Regions from separate parts of the Agaribacterium sp. ZY112 genome, predicted to be linked through region 2. Evidence: predicted binding sites of a transcription regulator. Region 2 holds the regulator's gene; the other holds the start of a gene.
The links. Region 2 encodes sigma-54, which starts transcription at its own class of promoters, with help from an activator protein. Its sites were predicted from a motif close to TGGCACANNNNTTGCNNT; they were not measured.
Positions count from the first base shown of each region.

Region 1: a site for sigma-54 is predicted at 2,316-2,333, ahead of AB1S55_RS10360 (chemotaxis protein CheW). Genes of this name have one in related genera too.

Region 1 covers NZ_CP166840.1:2,376,986-2,386,267, reverse strand. The annotation lists gene AB1S55_RS10375 (YciK family oxidoreductase) at 1-736, shown strand, start outside; gene AB1S55_RS10370 (hypothetical protein) at 753-1,283, opposite strand; gene AB1S55_RS10365 (DUF2802 domain-containing protein) at 1,319-1,732, opposite strand; gene AB1S55_RS10360 (chemotaxis protein CheW) at 1,732-2,217, opposite strand; gene AB1S55_RS10355 (chemotaxis protein CheW) at 2,374-3,396, opposite strand; gene AB1S55_RS10350 (ParA family protein) at 3,396-4,190, opposite strand; gene AB1S55_RS10345 (flagellar motor protein MotB) at 4,390-5,415, opposite strand; gene AB1S55_RS10340 (flagellar motor protein) at 5,428-6,168, opposite strand; gene AB1S55_RS10335 (chemotaxis response regulator protein-glutamate methylesterase) at 6,175-7,341, opposite strand; gene AB1S55_RS10330 (chemotaxis protein CheA) at 7,371-9,282, opposite strand, start outside.
Region 2 covers NZ_CP166840.1:1,941,946-1,951,227, forward strand. The annotation lists gene AB1S55_RS08490 (YhdP family protein) at 1-1,771, shown strand, start outside; gene yjgA (ribosome biogenesis factor YjgA) at 1,888-2,403, opposite strand; gene mgtE (magnesium transporter) at 2,425-3,786, opposite strand; gene AB1S55_RS08505 (HPr family phosphocarrier protein) at 3,792-4,061, opposite strand; gene rapZ (RNase adapter RapZ) at 4,071-4,952, opposite strand; gene AB1S55_RS08515 (PTS sugar transporter subunit IIA) at 4,962-5,405, opposite strand; gene AB1S55_RS08520 (RNA polymerase factor sigma-54) at 5,430-6,956, opposite strand; gene lptB (LPS export ABC transporter ATP-binding protein) at 7,143-7,868, opposite strand; gene lptA (lipopolysaccharide transport periplasmic protein LptA) at 7,870-8,427, opposite strand; gene lptC (LPS export ABC transporter periplasmic protein LptC) at 8,424-9,014, opposite strand; gene AB1S55_RS08540 (KdsC family phosphatase) at 9,001-9,282, opposite strand, start outside.

The DNA of each region.
Region 1 (9,282 bases), 440 kb from region 2:
ATCATTTAAGGGAAAAACCATTCTCATTACCGGTGCAACCGATGGCATTGGTCGCTGTGCTGCTCTGTATTTTGCTCGTGCCGGTGCCACCGTTGTATTACACGGTCGAAGTGAAACCAAACTTGAAGAGCTCTATGATGAGATTGAGCAAGAAGGCTTAGCTCAGCCAGCTATTTATTGCCTTAGCCTAGAAAGCGCAAACGCAGAAGCCTATACAGCTATGCACGATGCCTTAGCCAATGAATTTCCCAAACTTGATGGACTCTTAATAAATGCGGCTGAGCTCGGAGCTCGAACCCCCGTACAACAATATAGTCCTGAGCGCTGGGCAACAGTAATGCAGGTAAATATCAACGCCTCTTTTCTTTTAAGCCGCGCCCTACTGCCTCTTATCCGCAACAGTGAGCATGGTCGTATTTTGTTTACCTCAGACCAAAGTGCAAGCCAAGGCAAAGCATATTCAGCTGCGTATTCAGTATCAAAAGCTGCAAGTGATGCATTAATGAAAGTGCTTGCAGAAGAACTCGATGGCTTAGGTGATATTTGTGTAAATAGTGTCGACCCTGGCGCAACTCGCACTCGCTTACGCTTAAATGCTTACCCAGCAGAAGACCCTATGACAGTAAGCCCTGCAAGTAAGCTTATGCCAAGTTACGCATATTTGTTAAGCCCAATATGTACTCAGAGCGGTAAAATTTTTAGGGCTCAGCCTGAACACAAAAGCTTAGAGCCCTAATAAACTGAATGCTAGATTAAACGAAGCGATAAGCACTAAAAAGCTCTAGATACGAAAAGTGATTAAGCGATGACTGCTCACTCGGCTCACCGTCTTTGCTTTCTTTTTCAACCTTTTCACTTATCGCTTCACTGTCTTTTTGACAGCCTCCATACTTAACCACCTTCTCTATCTGCACATTAACAAAGTCATCCCACCAAACTTTTTTTACTACATCATCACAAAAAATAATATGGTAATTCTTTTGCTGCTGATCTGAGCCATTGTAATTTAAAAAGAACAACAAACTGGCTTTACGGTAATAGCTCTGTTTAAAATGATAAGTATAAACCTGCTCTTGATTGGGACCTTCGAGATAGAAATGAGGTTTACCTAAATTATCCGTTACCCAACGTTTATGAGTTTTATTTTTTTTTACTGTAGAAAAAAAGGCCTCTGGTACAGCACCTTCACCATCCTCATAAACAGAGCGATCTGAGATACTGCACGCACTCACACTAAAAGCACTGATAACTAGGGCAGAATAAACAAAAACTCCGTACTTCATAATGAACGCCCTATACGCTTAACTAATGATAACGGCTATGATGCTCGATCTAACTGATGTGAGGGCTGCTGCATCATTTTCATCAACGATACTTCTGCCACACTTAAACCACTGCTCGCAGCTACTGTTTCATCACTTAAGCCTTGATTCAGCATGCTCCGTGCTCGACCACAAGCTAACTCCACATGGCTATCATTGAGCTCTTGCTGCTGTTTACTCAACAAGGTCAACTGTTTCTCTAGATGTAATACACGCTCCCCAACGCCCATAACACCCGAGTTACTCATTTGCAGCTGCTTGTTCATAATTGCTCGCTTACGCACACTGTGAGCTCTCATTTGGATAAAAGCCGCGATAAAAGCTAAATTCATTAAAATAAGAGCGGCGCTAATTAGGCCGCTATAAGCAGCAAGGCTTTCATTCACCAGCATAAGTACTTCCCCAACCATCACACACTCTCCAGCTCAGCCCATTCGTCATCCGTGAGCAGCTTATCGAGTTCTATCAAAATTAATAATTCATCATTTTTATGACACACACCTTGAATGAAGCGTGCACTCTCTTCGTTACCCACGTTTGGAGCTGTTTCTATCTCACTCTGTCGCAGATAAACCACTTCAGCCACGCTATCCACTAAAATACCAACAACGTGTTGATCTGCCTCCAGAATAACAATACGTGTATTGTCACTGATCTCTCCAGGTTCCAAACCGAAGCGATAACGCGCATCAATAACCGTCACCACATTGCCACGAAGGTTAACTATACCCATAACATAGGCTGGGGCCCCTGGTACTGGAGCTATTTCGGTATAACGCAACACCTCTTGAACCTGCATCACATTGACACCATAGGTTTCACCTGCCAGCTTAAAAGTGACCCACTGCAACATCGGGTCTTCGCTGATATTGTCTTTGCTTAACGTAGCTGCCATAGCTAACTGTCCTCACATAATTGTTATTGCGCATCACAGCGCTGGCACAGATTAAGCTCGCGTCAAAATCCTGCCCCACACCCCTCTAAATATAGTTAAGAGCAGCTTCTATGCCAGTCGGTCTTACTTATTGTGAGCTCTTTTAAGCAAACTCAATCATTCAAAACTTAAAGAGTCATCCGCCTCAACTAATAAGTGAGCCATCTGCGGGATATCTAATAAAGCGCACATGGAAGATTTTACTGTTCCAGCTAACCAAGGGCGTTTAGAGCGCTCAGAGCGCCATTTAATTTCATCAGGTTCTAAACTAATGGGCTGGTGTACAGTATCTACCGCTAAGGCCCACGGTACGCCATGCAAGGAGATAGCAAACTCTGCACATTCTAAAAAACGTTCCTCATAGCGCTCAGGCATCACAAATAAAGCCGTATTAACAACTCTGAGATTACCCATTGACGACTTTAATACACCCATAAACCAGGAACTCTGACCAAAAAGGTGGTTTAAACCTTCATGCATTGGAACAATTTGCCCAAGTGCAATTAAAGGCACCGCAAGCTTTAAACCTGCAACATCAAATAACAAAGCGTCAAAGCGCTCTTGAGCCCACGCTGGGCGACCGTTTTCACACCACTGAACACTGTGATCCGCTTGTTGGCTAACAACCGGATCTTGCTGTGCTAGTTCAGAGACCTCTACCTCTGCTGTGACGCTCGGCTCAATATTTTCAGTTTGGCTAAGCTCAGAGCATTGACTCTTACTGACTTCAAGCTCTGCTTGTGCTTGCTGGACTTGAATAGCATCTAAGTTCGCCTCCGCCTTAGGGCTTGCCTCAACAGGGCTTTGTATAAGACGGCGATCAAGCAAGGCCTGTAGTTTTTGTTTGTCGACAGACTCCGGTTCTGCATGAGGCTTAACATGAATATTTGTAGCAGCTTTTTTTTTCGCCATAGCCCTAAGAGGCTTATTAAGAGGTTCTGATAGGAGTTGCTGTTCCGAAGCTTTTGTTGGAACACCGGCTTTATTAACCCTTTGCTTTACGTTAACAGCTGCTTTAGCCTCCGTATTTGCTTCTATTTTAACTTGCACCTCTGACTTCGCGCTCGCCTCCGACATAGATGCATCGTGTAGCAATTCATCAAAATAATTATTTAAATCGCTTTCCAACTCTTTACTCACTATTGCACCGCCTCCGGCCTTGCTTCATTCGCAGCACGGTGAAGAAACGTAAACAGAGAGTGATAAGCCAGAGCAGAACGGGCACTCTTATCAAACACATTGATAGGCAAGCCGGCTTTACTTGCATCTCTAAGGCGGGTATCAATAGGAATTTTCCCAGGCCATGTACTCGGTTCATGGTCCATACGGATTTGTCGCAAACTCTGCACCGAGGCTTGGGTGCGCTTATCGTACATGACCGGCACAATACAATAATTAAACGGAGCCCCCCGAGAGCGCTGCATCATTGTAAGTGTATTTAACATACGCTCTAAACCTTGTATTGCTAAATACTCAGTTTGTACTGGTATCACTAATTGATCACAAGCAGCTAGAGCATTAACCATCAGCACCCCAAGTTGAGGAGGACAATCGATAAGTACCAGATCATATTCATGCTCAACAAGAGCTAAAGCACGCTTAATAACCAAACCCATTCCTTCGCCAACAGCTCGGCGCTCTAGCGTAGCGAGCACAAGCGCAGAAGGAATCACATCTATATTTTCAAAAGCACTGGGCTGAATAACTTCTTCCAATAAGGCTAGAGTTAACTCATTTCGCTTATCGAATAGATCAAAAATACTGGATGACTTGCCAGTTTCTACCAAAGAAAACCAAGAGGTCAAAGAACCATGAGGGTCCAGATCAATAAGCAGTACACGCAGCCCCTCCTCTGCAGCAATACCTGCAAAGCTAACACTGGTGGTTGTTTTCGCAACGCCACCCTTTTGGTTTGCGATTGTCCAGACCTGCACACTCACTCCGATCATGCGGCAATAATTAGCAACGTTCTCCCAAGTATTGCCGCTGTAAAAAAACGTATCTGTCTATGTATTAATAGCTTAACTAGCTAGAGTTCTCGCTCTAAGTCAAAAGCGAAAGCTATGTCGCCTTCTTGAAAGTTTGACTCTTGTTATCTCACGATAAAAAAAAGCAAAGCCCGTACCAGCCTCTCTACTCTTCTTCTCGCTGTAAACTTTGTAAGCGGGGTAAATCTGGATCAGAACTAAATAAAAGATTGCCGCCTTTTAAGCGGACAGGCTGAATGCGGCCTTCTCTAGGAGCCAACTCGTTTGATGTTTCTATTATTTGTTGATCCTGACTTTGAGCAAGACCTTGGTCAGAACCCTGAATAGCCTCTTTTTCTGCAATACCACTTTCTCCAAGTTTCTTTGTGGAACTCGACTCTGCAGGGCTATCCTGATCTAAATTTTGCTTACCTTGAAGTACATCAATCTGGCTAGCAGTATTATTGTCAACCGAGTTTTCAGCTGCAAATTGACCAATTCGTAGCACCACTCGCCGATTCTTTTTTCGCCCCTCTTCCGTCTCATTCGAGGCTAGAGGCCTATGCTCAGCAAAAGCCAAAGCGGCTAAACGTTGAGCGGCAATGCCATTTTTTTGGAGCAACTCAACAATTGCTAAAGCACGAGCCGAACTTAGCTCCCAGTTATTTGCAAAGTCAACATTGCTAATGGGCCTATCATCTGTATGACCACTTACTTGAATTTCATTTTCATAAGGACTTAATTGCTCAGCAATATCAGTAAAAACCTGCTGGGCCTCAAAACTTAATTGAGCCTCACCGCTATCAAATAAAAGTTCGGAACTTAAATTCAAATCCAGCCAGCTTTCATTTGCTGAAACCGTAATGGAGCCTTCAACAGGAAAGTCACTTAGGCGCTGCTGTAAATCTTGAGCAAGCTCTTCAAGGTCTACAAGATCAACCGCTTGTTGCTGATCTGATGGAACATCCTTAGTACTGCTCGAAGATGGCTGAGTTTTAAATGCTTGGTTTAAAGTTTCAGACAGTGCCCGATACTTAGATTCATTCACCTGAGAGATTGAATACATCACCACAAAAAAGGCAAATAAGAGAGTGATAAAATCAGAATAAGAAATCAGCCAGCGCTCGTGGCCAACAGAACGATTATAATCTTCACCTTGGCGAGCTTTTGTTAATAAACGTCTATGACTCATATTGAGCCCCAGCTAGCGTAAATAGCCGCTAAGCTTTGTCTCGATTGCACGTGGATTTTCACCGTCTGCAATGGCACATACACCTTCAATGGTCAGTTCTCGGTGTAAACTTTGCTCTTTAATACAAGCTCTTAAACGGCTAGCAATCGGCAGTAAAAATAAATTAGCTGCGGCTACACCATAGATAGTTGCGACAAAAGCAATGGCAATACCTTGGCCCAATTGCGACGGGTCAGCTAAGTGACTCATAACATGGATAAGCCCCATTACCGCCCCAATAATACCGATGGTAGGAGCGTAACCTCCCATACTTTCATAGAAATGAGCTGCTTCTATATCGCGCTGTTCGACAACGGCCAAATCCGTTTCAAGCACATGCCTTATGACTTCGGCATCACTGCCGTCAACAAGTAGCTGCAAGGCTTTTTTTGAAAAACTATCTTTTTCTTTTTCCGCAGCATTCTCGAGACCAAGCAGACCTTGCTTGCGGGCGATCTTCGACCAAGCAACCACTTGCTCGACACCTTCAGGTAATTTAAATTTGGGCGGTATCAACACCCATGAAAACATATTTAAGGCGCGCTGAATGCCCTGTTTAGGTGTTTGCAATACCGCAGCACCAATCGTTCCACCAAAAACAATGATGGCAGCAGGTCCATTTACTAATGTCGAGAGCGAACCGCCCTCTAGAAAGTTACCCCCAATCAGAGCTGCAAAGCCAATAATAACGCCTAGTACACTGATTAAATCCATATAGGTTTATAAGTCACTAATCAACTTGTCACTAAAATCACGTACAGCTAAAACCGCATCCGTTAAACCTGCTTTTGCAACTGCCGCAGGCATTCCATAAACCACACAAGAGGCTTCATCCTGAGACCAGATATTCGCACCCTTTTGCTTAAGCATTCTCGCTCCTTCACAACCATCTGCTCCCATACCGGTAAGCACAATGCCTAAGGTTGAAGCACCAAATATTTGAGCGGCCGAACCAAAGCTAATATCAACACAGGGCTTATAATTAACCCTGTCATCACCATCGATAATTTTTATCTTATTACCCGTTTTATCGAACATTAGCTGGCGACCACCAGGTGCTACAAGCACCTCACCTGCAACAAGTGCATCGCCACTTTGTGCCTCTTTAACGCTCAAGTTACTTTGCCTATCTAAGCGTTCAGAAAAAGCTTTGGTAAAGTTCTCAGGCATGTGCTGAACAATCACAATAGGAGCGGGAAAGTTAGCGGGAAGGCGAGATACCACTTCCGTTACGGCAACAGGACCACCTGTCGAAGCACCGATGACAACCAATTTCACCTTACCTTTTAAGTTTACCGATGATCGTCGTGGTTGAATGGGGTCTTTAGTAGGTGTATCAGCTGTACTCTGAGAAATACTACGAGCTCTGCTGCTTCTCTGTTCACTCAACGTGACTTGGCTAGAGGAACTGGAGCTAGTTTCAGGTCTGGGTGAGGCTTTAGCTGTTTCAGAAACTTTGTCGATATAAGTTCGAGCAATAGTTGGTTTAGCGCTCTTAGCAAAACCAATGAGCTTATCATGCAAGCGCTTCTTCAATACCGCACTGTCATTAGATACTTCAGCAAAATTTTTGGGTAGAAAATCCACCGCACCAGCATCTAAAGCCTCTAAGGTAATACGGGCACCTTCATAGGTCATAGATGAGAACATAACGATAGGAACTGAGCGGCGGGAAAGAATGGTACGCACCGCCGTAATGCCATCTACAAAAGGCATTTCATAGTCCATAGAAATAACGTCAGGTTTCAGTTTTTCATCTAGGTCAATCGCTTCTTGCCCATTCGCGGCCACACCAACCACTTCAAGGCCTGGGCTTTCAGATATTATTTTTTTTAGTCGCGCTTGAAAAAAAGCGGAGTCATCAACGACCAATACTCGGTAAGCCACCTGTACTCCCGTAGCGATTTAATCGCTGTTTAAGCTACCCGTTTATTATTTCCGGCATAGCGTTTTAACATGGACGGAACATCTAAGATTAACGCGATGGTACCATCACCTGTGATAGTAGCCCCCGCCATACCAGGCGTTCCGTGTAATAATTTACCCAAGGGTTTAATAACAACCTCTTCTTGACCGATCAGCTGATCAACAATAAAACCAACTCGCTGAGTTCCAACAGAAACAATCACCACATGAGCTTCTGGAGGATTGGCATCGCCGTAAGAATTACGCACTAACCAGTGCTTTAAATTAAAGACTGGAACCGTTTTTTCACGGATGACTATGCACTCCTGCCCATCAACAATACTGACTTTGGTTAAGTCCATGTGGAAGATTTCATTAACACTCACAAGTGGTAAGGCAAAGGTTTGCTTACCCAGCATAATCATCAAAGTTGGCATAATGGCCAAAGTTAAAGGTACTTTAATAATGAAACTTGTACCTTCACCCTGCTCAGACTGAATTTCAATCGAACCATTTAACTGAGTAATTTTGGTTTTCACTACATCCATACCTACGCCACGACCACTGACGTCTGATATCTCTGTTTTTGTTGAAAAACCTGGGGCAAAAATTAAGTTGTAGGCTTCAGAGTCACTCAAGCGACTTGCCGCATCGGTATCCATAATACCTTTCTCTACGGCTTTTTCGCGCAAGGCATCAGGGTCCATACCGGCACCATCATCAGAGATAAGAAGCAAGATATGATCACCCTCTTGCTCCGCAGCAAGCACAACCTTACCCACTCTACTTTTGCCCTTTTTCTCTCGCTCTGCAGGTAATTCAACACCATGATCGACAGAGTTTCTTACTAAGTGAACCAAAGGGTCTGCCAAAGCTTCAACTAAATTCTTATCTAAATCGGTATCTTCACCTTTAAGCTCAAGGTTAATTTCTTTCTTAAGGTTTCTTGCTAGGTCACGAACAACTCGGGGAAAACGACCAAACACTTTTTTGATCGGCTGCATCCGGGTTTTCATTACCGCTGTTTGCAAATCCGCAGTAACAACATCCAAATTACCCACTGCTTTTTGCATACTTTCGTCGGTACTTTCTTCACCTAAGCGCACCAAGCGGTTACGTACCAATACCAGTTCGCCAACCATATTCATAATGTCGTCGAGGCGTTGAGTATCAACCCTTACCGTAGTTTCACCTTGTGCAACCTGGTTACCTCCGCCTTGAGCGTTGGCTTTCTGAGCCCCTGCCTTGTTTTCTTTGGGTTTTAGCTTGGCAACCGGTGCGGCAGTTTTTGCTGCCGGTGTAACAGGGCTTGAAGTGGGCTCTGCGCTTGTTTTTTTAGATACCGTTTGATCTTCAGCATCTTTAACTTTAGGCTCAGGGCTACTTGCTTCGGTTGGACCAGAACCTTTACCGTGAAGCTCATCAAGTAAATTTTCAAACTCATCGTCTGAGATAAGATCAGCGCTGCTGGAACCATTTGAATCTGTTGTTTCTGCTTTAACAGGCTCAGCAGTCGTACTTTTTCCAGGGCTTTTACCTGAGCCATGCAACTGATCTAGCAGAGCTTCAAATTCATTCTCGCTTATTTCATCCGAGTCACTAGCAACAGAAGAGCTCGAAGCAGCGTCTGGTGAATCAGATGCACTGGCTGCCGCAGGTGCGGGTGCTTGACCACTGCCATGCAGCTGATCCAATAAGGCTTCAAATTCATCCTCTGTAATTTCATCAGAAGCACTGGATGAAGCTGTATCACTTGAAGCGGCTTGTGAAGAACCTGAATCCGAATCATCAAGAGCATCTAAAAAACCTTCAAACTCTTCATCACTCATGTCAAAGTCAGCTTTAGACGCTGAAGAACTAGCGGGCTCTTTACTGAACTCTTTATTCGACTCTGTATCGAGCTCTACGGCAGACTCTGGGGCA
Region 2 (9,282 bases):
TTTATCAGGAGATTTTTCTGTAAAGGGTTTATTGAATTTACCACTTTCTGAAAGTGCAAATACTGAGGGCTTAAACCTAGATCTTTCGAGTAACTTAAAAAATAGCAGTATCGATTTACCAGGAGCTTTAAAAAAAGAGGCTGGGGAAACTGGTTTGTTTGAGCTGTCTATTCAGCAGCTTGATTACGGTCTACGTTATCACTATCAACACAATAACCAGTTTGAATTGTTATTAGATAGTTATGATGCTGACCTTGCGGTTAATACCCAAGTGGTATCTGAGCATGCTCCGCAAGACTCTACAGCCTTGCATATAACTATTGGCGAAAGCTTGCCCGAGCAAGAGCGCTTAAAGCCGGGTCTATCGCTTATTACTGGTTATCTCGATGAAGTGAGTTACGAGCAGTGGAGTTCTTGGCTTGAGCGTTTATTAGAACAAGAGAAACGTTTTGACCCTGAAGAACAAGAGTCAGATGGCTTCCAAGCTCGTATAGAGTTGAATGTCGGTAACTTTGTTTTTGCTGATTTAAGCATGCCTAGTGTGGCATTAAATATAGATGGTAATAATCGGCGTTGGCGCTTTGAGGGGAAAAGTGAGCAGTTTGATGGCGCGGTGACGCTACCTTTAGGTGATGGGCCCCTACTATTAGACTTTGACTACTTAAGTGTTTATGAAGGCGAGCACGGCAGTTTAAGCGCCGCGGATGAATTTAGTGATTTTGATTTAGATGAGCCTCGTGTTAGCGCCTTAAGTGATTTTGACTTGAGTTCAGTTGCAGCGATGCAGGTAAGCATTCAAGAGTTACGTATGCATGATCAAGATTATGGTCACTGGTTCTTTGATGTAGTGCCAATAGAGCAAGGTTTACGTTTTGAGTCGATTGAGGCTGAAGTGCGTCACTTAAAAATTGGGGCCGCTCAGGGAGGGCAGTTTATCTGGACGAAAGACGAGCAAGGCCAGCACCACAGCGCATTAACCGCTCGAATTCAAACCGAAGATGTAGGTCAAGCATTGGAGGCCTGGGGGCAGGAGCGAATGCTTGAGAGTCGCTTAGCTTGGTTTGATTTAGATGTAAGCTGGAGTGCCGAGCCGGATATGCCGCAACTGGAAATACTTAACGGTAACTTAGAGCTTGAATTGCATAAAGGTAGCTTTATTCGAGGCGCTGATGCTGGGGAAAATCCATTATTAAGGCTTATTGCTTTGTTTAATTTTGATACTTTTGCAAGGCGCCTGCGTTTGGATTTCTCTGACCTTGCAGCTAAAGGTTTTGCTTATGATAAAGTTCACGCAAAAATGCGTTTTAATGAAGGTTTGGCGAGCTTAGATGAGCCTATGCTAGTAGAAAGTAGCTCTTCAAAAATGCGTATGGCTGGTGATATAGATATTGTTAATGAAACCTTAGATACGGAGCTGGCTGTTACCCTTCCGGTTGCAGGTAATATTGTTGTTGCCACAGCTTTTCTTGCAGGTCTGCCCGCAGGGCTTGGGGTATATGTTATCAGTAAGATGTTTAGTAAGCAGGTCGATAAAGCATCCAGTATTAGCTACAGCGTTCGCGGGGCTTGGGAAGACCCGAAAATTAAAGTGTTAAAAGTCTTTAATGACGATGTAGAAAATAAACCCAGTAAGGCTGAGCATGAAGTTCGTACTGAGACTAAATTTGATACTGGTAATACTAAAAGCACAATGGAATCTGAGCTTAATAAACATGGTGAAGGCTCACCAGAAAATAGATCAATGATCTCTCGTACTGAGCTTCTTCAGTAGTTTAGTAATTCTATTTTGTTGTGTTTGATACTGCGCTAAACCGAGTGCGCTGCTATGTTTATATTTTTGAGCACTCGGTCGGACTAGATCAGCTTGGTTTAGATTGATTTGTAGTTTTAAGCTTCAGCTAGCACTTGTTGTACGAGCTTAAATAGTTTGCGTGCATTGGCTGGTGGCTTGTTTTGGCTTTTATCTTTTTGCGCATTGCGTAATAAGTTTCTTAACTGCTGGCGGTCGCAGTTTGGAAATTGGCTCACAAACTCGTTAAAAGCCTCATTGCCTTGATCGATTAGGCGCTCTCGCCATTGCTCCACAACATGTAACTGTCGAGTTGTTTTGTGGCGCTCTTGTTTGATGCTTTCTAAGCTGGCTTTTAACGCTTCTCCTGCATCCTCCTCTTTACGAATGAGCTTGCCAATAAATGAGGCTTGGCGTTTTAATGCGTTTTTATGGGTGATGCGGCGGTATTCATCAATCGCGTAACGCAGCTCTTCACTCATCGGCACAGTGTCGAGAATCTTTTTCGGTAGCTCGGCAAGCTCAAGGCCTAGTGCTCTGAGCTCACGCATGTCACTTTTTATCTCGGTTTTACTTTTATAGTCGGGGTCGTCCCAAAAATCGTCTTCGGTCATGCTGTTTGTCTTTTGTTGGGCTTAGGCGTAAAAAATAGTCGCTAAACCTAGGAATGAGAGGAAACCAATCACATCGGTAATGGTGGTTAAAGTGACCCCTCCGGCCAAGGCTGGGTCTATTTTCATAGCTTTTAAGATAGAGGGTAGTACTGCTCCGGCAAGCGCTGCAACTAATAAGTTAATGACCATTGCGGCACCGATAATGACGGAGATGATAGGGTCTTGAAACCAAAAACCAGCGATAATGCCCATAATCGTAGCCCAGAGTAGGCCGTTAATCATGCCTACCCCTAGCTCTCTGTTAATTAGCCATTTTAAATTATTGGAGCCAATTTGGCCTGTGGCCATACCCCGTATCACCATAGTTAGGGTTTGGGAGCCTGCTACGCCCCCCATGGAGGCAACAATGGGCATTAGCACTGCTAGAGCTACGACCTTGTCGATAGTACCTTGGAAGAGGTTGATCACCGATGATGCAAGTAGAGCTGTTATTAAATTAATTCCCAGCCACATCGCTCGGCGAGGGGTGCTTTTCCTGACTGGTGCAAAGGTATCTTCATCTTCATCGAGGCCCGCCATGCTCATTAAGCTGTGATCGGCTTCGTCACGAATAACATCAACCACGTCATCAATGGTAATTCGGCCTAGAAGTTTGCCTTTTTCGTCAACAACGGGGGCTGAAATCCAGTCGTGTTGTTCGAATAGCTTAGCGACTTCTGCGTCGGCCATATCGGCGCGGATCGCGTTTTCATCGGTGACCATGACTTCCCGCACAGTGGTGTTTGGGTCTGTTGTCAGTAGGGTCGCTAAAGGTAATAGGCCTAAGTAATCATCTTTGCGGTTAACAACAATAAGCGCATCTGTTGAAGGGGGTAATTCTGGGTGCAAGCGCAAATAACGCAGTACCACATCGAGAGTAAAACGCGGGCGAACCGTAATAGTATCTGTGTTGGTTAGGCCGCCTGCAGTGTCTTCGGCATAGGGTAGAACTTTTTCTACGCGTTCGCGGTCTTGGTTGTCCATCGCGCCGAGCACTTCTTGAATAACTTGCTCAGGCAGTTGTTGCAGGATGTCTACCACATCATCCGTTTCGAGACCTTCGGTTAACTCGGCAATGTCCTCGGCTTCGATATTGTTTAGGTAGCTGCTGCGTATATCTTCGGGTAGCTCTTCGAGTACTTCACCGAGTACATTTTTATCAACTAGGTCCCAGATTAGGGCGCGTGACGCTGGTGGGGCGGAAGAGAGCAAGCGGGCAATCTCTACAGGGCGCAAGCCGTTGACCATTTGGCTGAGCTGCCAAGTGGTGCCTTGGCCGAGTAACTGCTGTACTCGCCCTAGATGTGCCTGAGTCTGATTGTTCAGCTCTTCAGCCTGCTGCATAGATCTTATTCGTCTTCGTCAAAGCGGTTGTTGATTAAGCTGCAAAGACCCTTCATGGCCTTTTGCTCGTCTTTACCATTACAGCGAATAGTAAGCTCACTGCCTTTGGCTGCGGCCAAAAGCATCAGTGACATGATGCTTTTACCATCAATTGATTTGCCATCAAATTCGACTTCGATATCTGCCCCATATTGTTTTGCTGTATTTGCAAACTTTGTGGCCGCTCGGGCGTGTAAACCGAGCTTGTTAATAATTTGAATTTGTTGTTCCTTCATGGCTTTCCTTTATCGGACCGGCGCCATATATTTTGCGCTGAGTTGGCGGTGGCGAGTCTGAACATTTTTATAGTTGTCGCGCAGGCATGCAGCAATGTGCTCGCTAAGGAATACACTGCGGTGCATGCCTCCGGTGCAGCCAATTGCTATGTTGATGTAACTGCGGTTATTGTCTTCAAAGCTAGGAATCCACTTCCGAGCAAATGATTCTATATCGGCAGCCATTTGCTGCACGGGATCTTGGTCTTTTAAAAAGTTGATGACGGGTTGTTCGAGCCCTGAATAGCCTCTAAGTTCTGCTTGCCAATAGGGGTTGGGTAAGCAGCGCACATCAAACATAAAGTCTGAATCTACAGGTACGCCAAATTTAAAGCCAAAAGAAGTCAAGGTGATCGCAATGCCGTCACGCTCATTGTCGATGAGTTGACGTTTAACGGCACTGCGTAGTTCGTGTAAGTTTAGGTTGCTGGTGTCAATGGTGACATCTGCCAGTGCTGCTATGGGGGCAAGGATTAAATCCTCACTGCTGATCGCTTCGTGCAAACCTGTGTTTTTGTTACTTAGTGGGTGTTTGCGGCGCGTTTCGCTAAAGCGGCGTAATAAGACTTCTTTGCCTGTATCTAGATAGAGTATACGGAAGTTGTCGGAGTCTTTTTTAAGTGACTCAAGTAAGCTTGGCAGCACACTTAGGTCGCCATCAATATTGCGCGCATCAATGCCAATGGCAAGGCGTGCAGTGTTGGGGTTGTGAGCCTTGCGTATTTGTTCAGTAAGGGCAGGTAGCAGGCTCAGCGGCAAATTGTCGATGCAGGTGTAACCCTCATCCTCTAACAGGTTGAGCGCGGTTGTTTTACCTGAGCCGGATCGGCCGGATATCACCAAAATTTGCATAGTTAGGGCTCATTGCTCAGTGGCGGCGAGATAAAGTTCTTGTGCACTGTTTGCTTGGCGCAAGTGTTTTAAGTAGTCCTCGTTTTGCAATGCAGAAGCAATGGCCGCGAGGTTCTCTAAATGGTTCTGTTCACTGTTCTCGGGGGCGACCATAGCAAAAACAACATCAACAGGCTGTTGGTCGATCGCATCAAAATCAATACCTTGGTCCAAAGTAAATACTGCAAGCATCGCTTCATCGGTATCAAAGCGGCAGTGTGGGATTGCAACACCGTCGCCAATGCCTGTGGAGCCTAGTTTTTCTCTGGCAACAAGTTGGCTAAATAGCGTATTGGCATCCACGCCGTATTGTTCACCTAGTGTTTGAGCTACTTTGTCGAGTACGCGTTTTTTGCTGACACCTTCAATACGTGCCGCGCAGAGTGTTTCTGATAGAACGTTTTTAATCCACATAAACTTAGAATAATAAGATTGCTATTATGTTAATTGCTTGCGTTCGTTTGATGGCGGAATACTGAGAGATTCTCGGTATTTAGCTATCGTACGGCGAGCAACCTTAATACCCTGCTCTTCAAGCAGGGCTGTCATTTTCGAGTCGCTAAGCGGTTTGCGGGTATTTTCCGCCGCTACTAATTTTTTAATGATGGCACGAATGGCGGTGGATGAGCATTCACCTCCACCTTCAGTGGCAACGTGACTAGAAAAGAAGTATTTCAATTCAAAAATACCCTGAGGGGTATGCATGTACTTTTGAGTCGTTACACGGGAAATAGTCGACTCATGCATGCCGACGATTTCTGCTACATCATGAAGTACCATCGGCTTCATCGCCTCTGGGCCAAAGTCTAAAAAGCCCTGCTGTTTTTCTACGATGCAGGTTGCGACTTTAAGCAGGGTTTCATTGCGGCTTTGCAGGCTTTTAAGAAACCAGCGTGCTTCTTGCAGGTTGTCTCGAATAAAGGTGTTGTCGGCACTGCTGTCAGCACGTTTGACCATCGATGCGTAATCCGAATTGATACGAATTTTGGGTGCGATATCTGGGTTGAGGCTAACGGTCCAGCGCTGTTTTTCTTTTTTAACAAAGACATCGGGAACAACGTATTCGGTTGATGAGGTGTCGATGCTATCGCCAGGGCGAGGGTTAAGCGCCTGAATGATGGCTATGACAGCTTGAAGTTCAGGTTCTTTGATTTTTAGTTTGCGCATTAAGGTCTTGAAGTCGCGACTACCAAGCAGGGGAAGGTAGTTGACGATGAGTTCACGCGCTTTACTGATCTCTGGTGTATCTTGTTTTAGTGCATTGAGCTGGATAAGTAAGCAGTCACTTAAGTCTCTTGCTGCAACACCTGGGGGGTCAAATTGTTGCACTCGGTGTAGGACGGCGATGACCTCATCTTCTTCTAAGTCTTCAAGCTCGGTACTTAGGCCCTCAAAGATGTCTTCGATGCTTTGCTCAAGCATGCCGCTATCGGCAACGGCATCAATGATTGCTTCTGCAATCAATAGGTCACGGTCGCTCATTGGAGTGAGGTTGAGCTGCCAGAAAAGGTGGTCACCAAGGCTCTCTGTACCACCGCGTCGGCTCTCTAAGTCGTAATCTTCTTGATCGTTACGCGCTAGTCCCGTGTTACTAAACGAGTTGGCTTGGTAAACGTCGTCCCAGCTGGTGTCTACGGCGAGGTCGGTTGGAATGTCATTACTCCAATCGCCTTCCGATAAGCCATCGCTGGCATCGCCTTCGTTGACTGATTTCTCATTAGCTTGATGGTCAGCTTCACTGCTGTTGTTTGCTTTGTTCTCTTCCGGATTATTTTTGTTTGACTCATCTGAGCTACTGCTGCTTTCTTCTACTTCGTTTATTTCGAGTAAAGGGTTGCTTTCAAGGGCTTCTTGAATTTCGGCTTGTAGGTCAAGAGTAGAAAGTTGCAGCAAGCGAATGGCTTGTTGTAACTGAGGGGTCATCGTTAGCTGATGGCCCATCTTTAACTGGAGAGATTGCTTCATAGGCGACTACTTATGTTGCTCTGGGGCCCGTAAACGCTCTGCGCTATTGGGTTTGGTAACTTAGCTAAGTTTAGTATTCCCTTAGCTTCAGGGCAACGCTTTTAAGCAGATAACAAAGCAATCTTTATGCCGAATGTGCTTGCCAATTGCTCTGCCATCGACTAGGCCTGCAGCAAGAGGTTGGTTTTAGAGTGTAAAGTGCTGGCCTAGATAGACTTCACGTACTTTTTTATTGCTCAAAACCGTAGCGGAATCACCTTCGGCGAGTATTTGGCCTTCGGAAACGATATAGGCTTTTTCGCAAATATCGAGCGTTTCACGCACATTGTGATCGGTGATTAAGATGCCAATATTTTTTGCTTTGAGTTGCAAAATGATGTCTTTGATATCACTGACCGAGATCGGGTCAACGCCGGCAAAGGGTTCGTCAAGCAGAACAAAATTTGGCTCGCTGGCCAGTGCGCGTGCAATTTCTACTCTGCGGCGCTCACCACCACTTAAGGCCATGCCTTGGCTGTCTTTGATGTGGGTAATGTGAAACTCTTCGAGCAGCTCTTGTTGTTTGTCTTTGCGCTGCTGTTTGCTTAGTTCTTTACGGGTTTCCAAAATCGCACTGATGTTTTCAGTCACAGTGAGTTTGCGAAATACGGAGGCCTCTTGGGGTAAGTAACCAAGCCCTGTGCGCGCGCGTTTGTGCATCGGCATGTGGGTGATTTCTTGCTTATCGATAAAGACTCTGCCGTGATCGGGTTTAACGATACCTGCGATCATGTAAAAGCAGGTGGTCTTACCCGCGCCGTTGGGGCCGAGCAGTCCAACTACTTCGCCGGAGCTTACTTGCATGCTGACATCAACAATAACTTTGCGGCCTTTATAGCTTTTGGCCAAATGCTGTGCTTCTAATATGGGCATGTTATTGCGCTGAATTTTCTTCTGGTTGTTGCTCGGCTGCGTCTTGTTCTTGTTGCAGGGCTTTAGGCGGGATAATCATTTTCACGCGTTTTTTCTCGTCACTGCCTTCACTGAGGCTGCTTGCTTTAACAAGGGCTTGTTTTACATCGTACTCAATTCGATTGCCGCTTAAACTTGCGCCTTCTTGGTCCAGTGTTGCGTCACCTTCAAGGATAAGGCCTTTATTGTGGATATCGTAATCAAGCTTTATGGCTCTGGCTGTGACAGGTTCTGCGCCAACACTTGGTGTCTGCTGAAAGTGAGCTGGGCGACCTGTGGCTAGTACTCGGGTGGCTTTTTCTGCATTACCAAAAATAATCACGTCATCCGCTTTAATAAGCATGCTGCCCTGCTGCATGGTAACGGAGCCAGAATACGTGAGTGTATTCTTTAGCTCGTCATAAACAAGGCTCTCAGCTTCCAGTTCCAGGTCTTTCTCTGCATCGTCGGGAAGGGCGAGGCAGGCGCTGGCGATGGCACAAAGGCCAAGTAAGAATAGAGGCCGTGTAGCTTTGCTCATGGATTTATTTTCTCGGGGCTGTGTAAGCCCTTTACTTTACTTTTAAGTGTGATCTTACGCTGTTGTAGATCGGCGATCATTCCTACAGCACTGACCTTACCAAGCGGGCTGACGATTGTAACAGGCTTGTTGGTGTACGCTAGTTTTTGCTCTGGCTCAAAAATAAGCTCTTGAGTATGCATAACGGTGTGCATGTTGTTGAGGTCGGTATGCTGGGCGATGACGTCTTCGCTCATGGTAATGATGCGTTCGTTGCTTACATGCGCTTTTTGAGCCTCAATTTCCCAAGGGTTGGTTTGGCCTACAAACTCAATTATTGGCTTTTTTGCGGTGCTATAACTACTCGCTTCTTCATCGTTGGGGCGGTAGTGCTTAAGTTCTGCAGCTTTAAAGGTGTAACTTAGGCTGCCGTCTTCATTAAAGTATTGAGTGTCGGTATCGCGAGCCACTGCATAGGCGCTGATTTTGGCGTTGGTCTCTTGTTCGACCTCGCCCAAAATGCTGCTAGTACTATCGCTAAAAATAAGCAGTGCGCCAACCGCAATTAGCAAAGCCGCGGCGTAAAATGAGAACTTATAGACTGACATAAGGTGCGAGTGCTTTTTCGTAATTGCCTTGCGCGATCATAAGCATGTCGCAGGCATCTCTAACGGCACCATCGCCACCGCGACGGGTGCTGATCCAATCAGCCATTTCTTTTACTTGCCAGTGGGCACTGCAAAGGCTTAGCGCTAGGCCAACACGAGTCATAACGTGTAGGTCGGGCCAGTCATCGCCCATGTGGGCAATGTTTTCGAGTTCGCAAGGGAATTGCTTGAGTATCTCCTGCAGTGCAACGAATTTATCTTCGCGGCC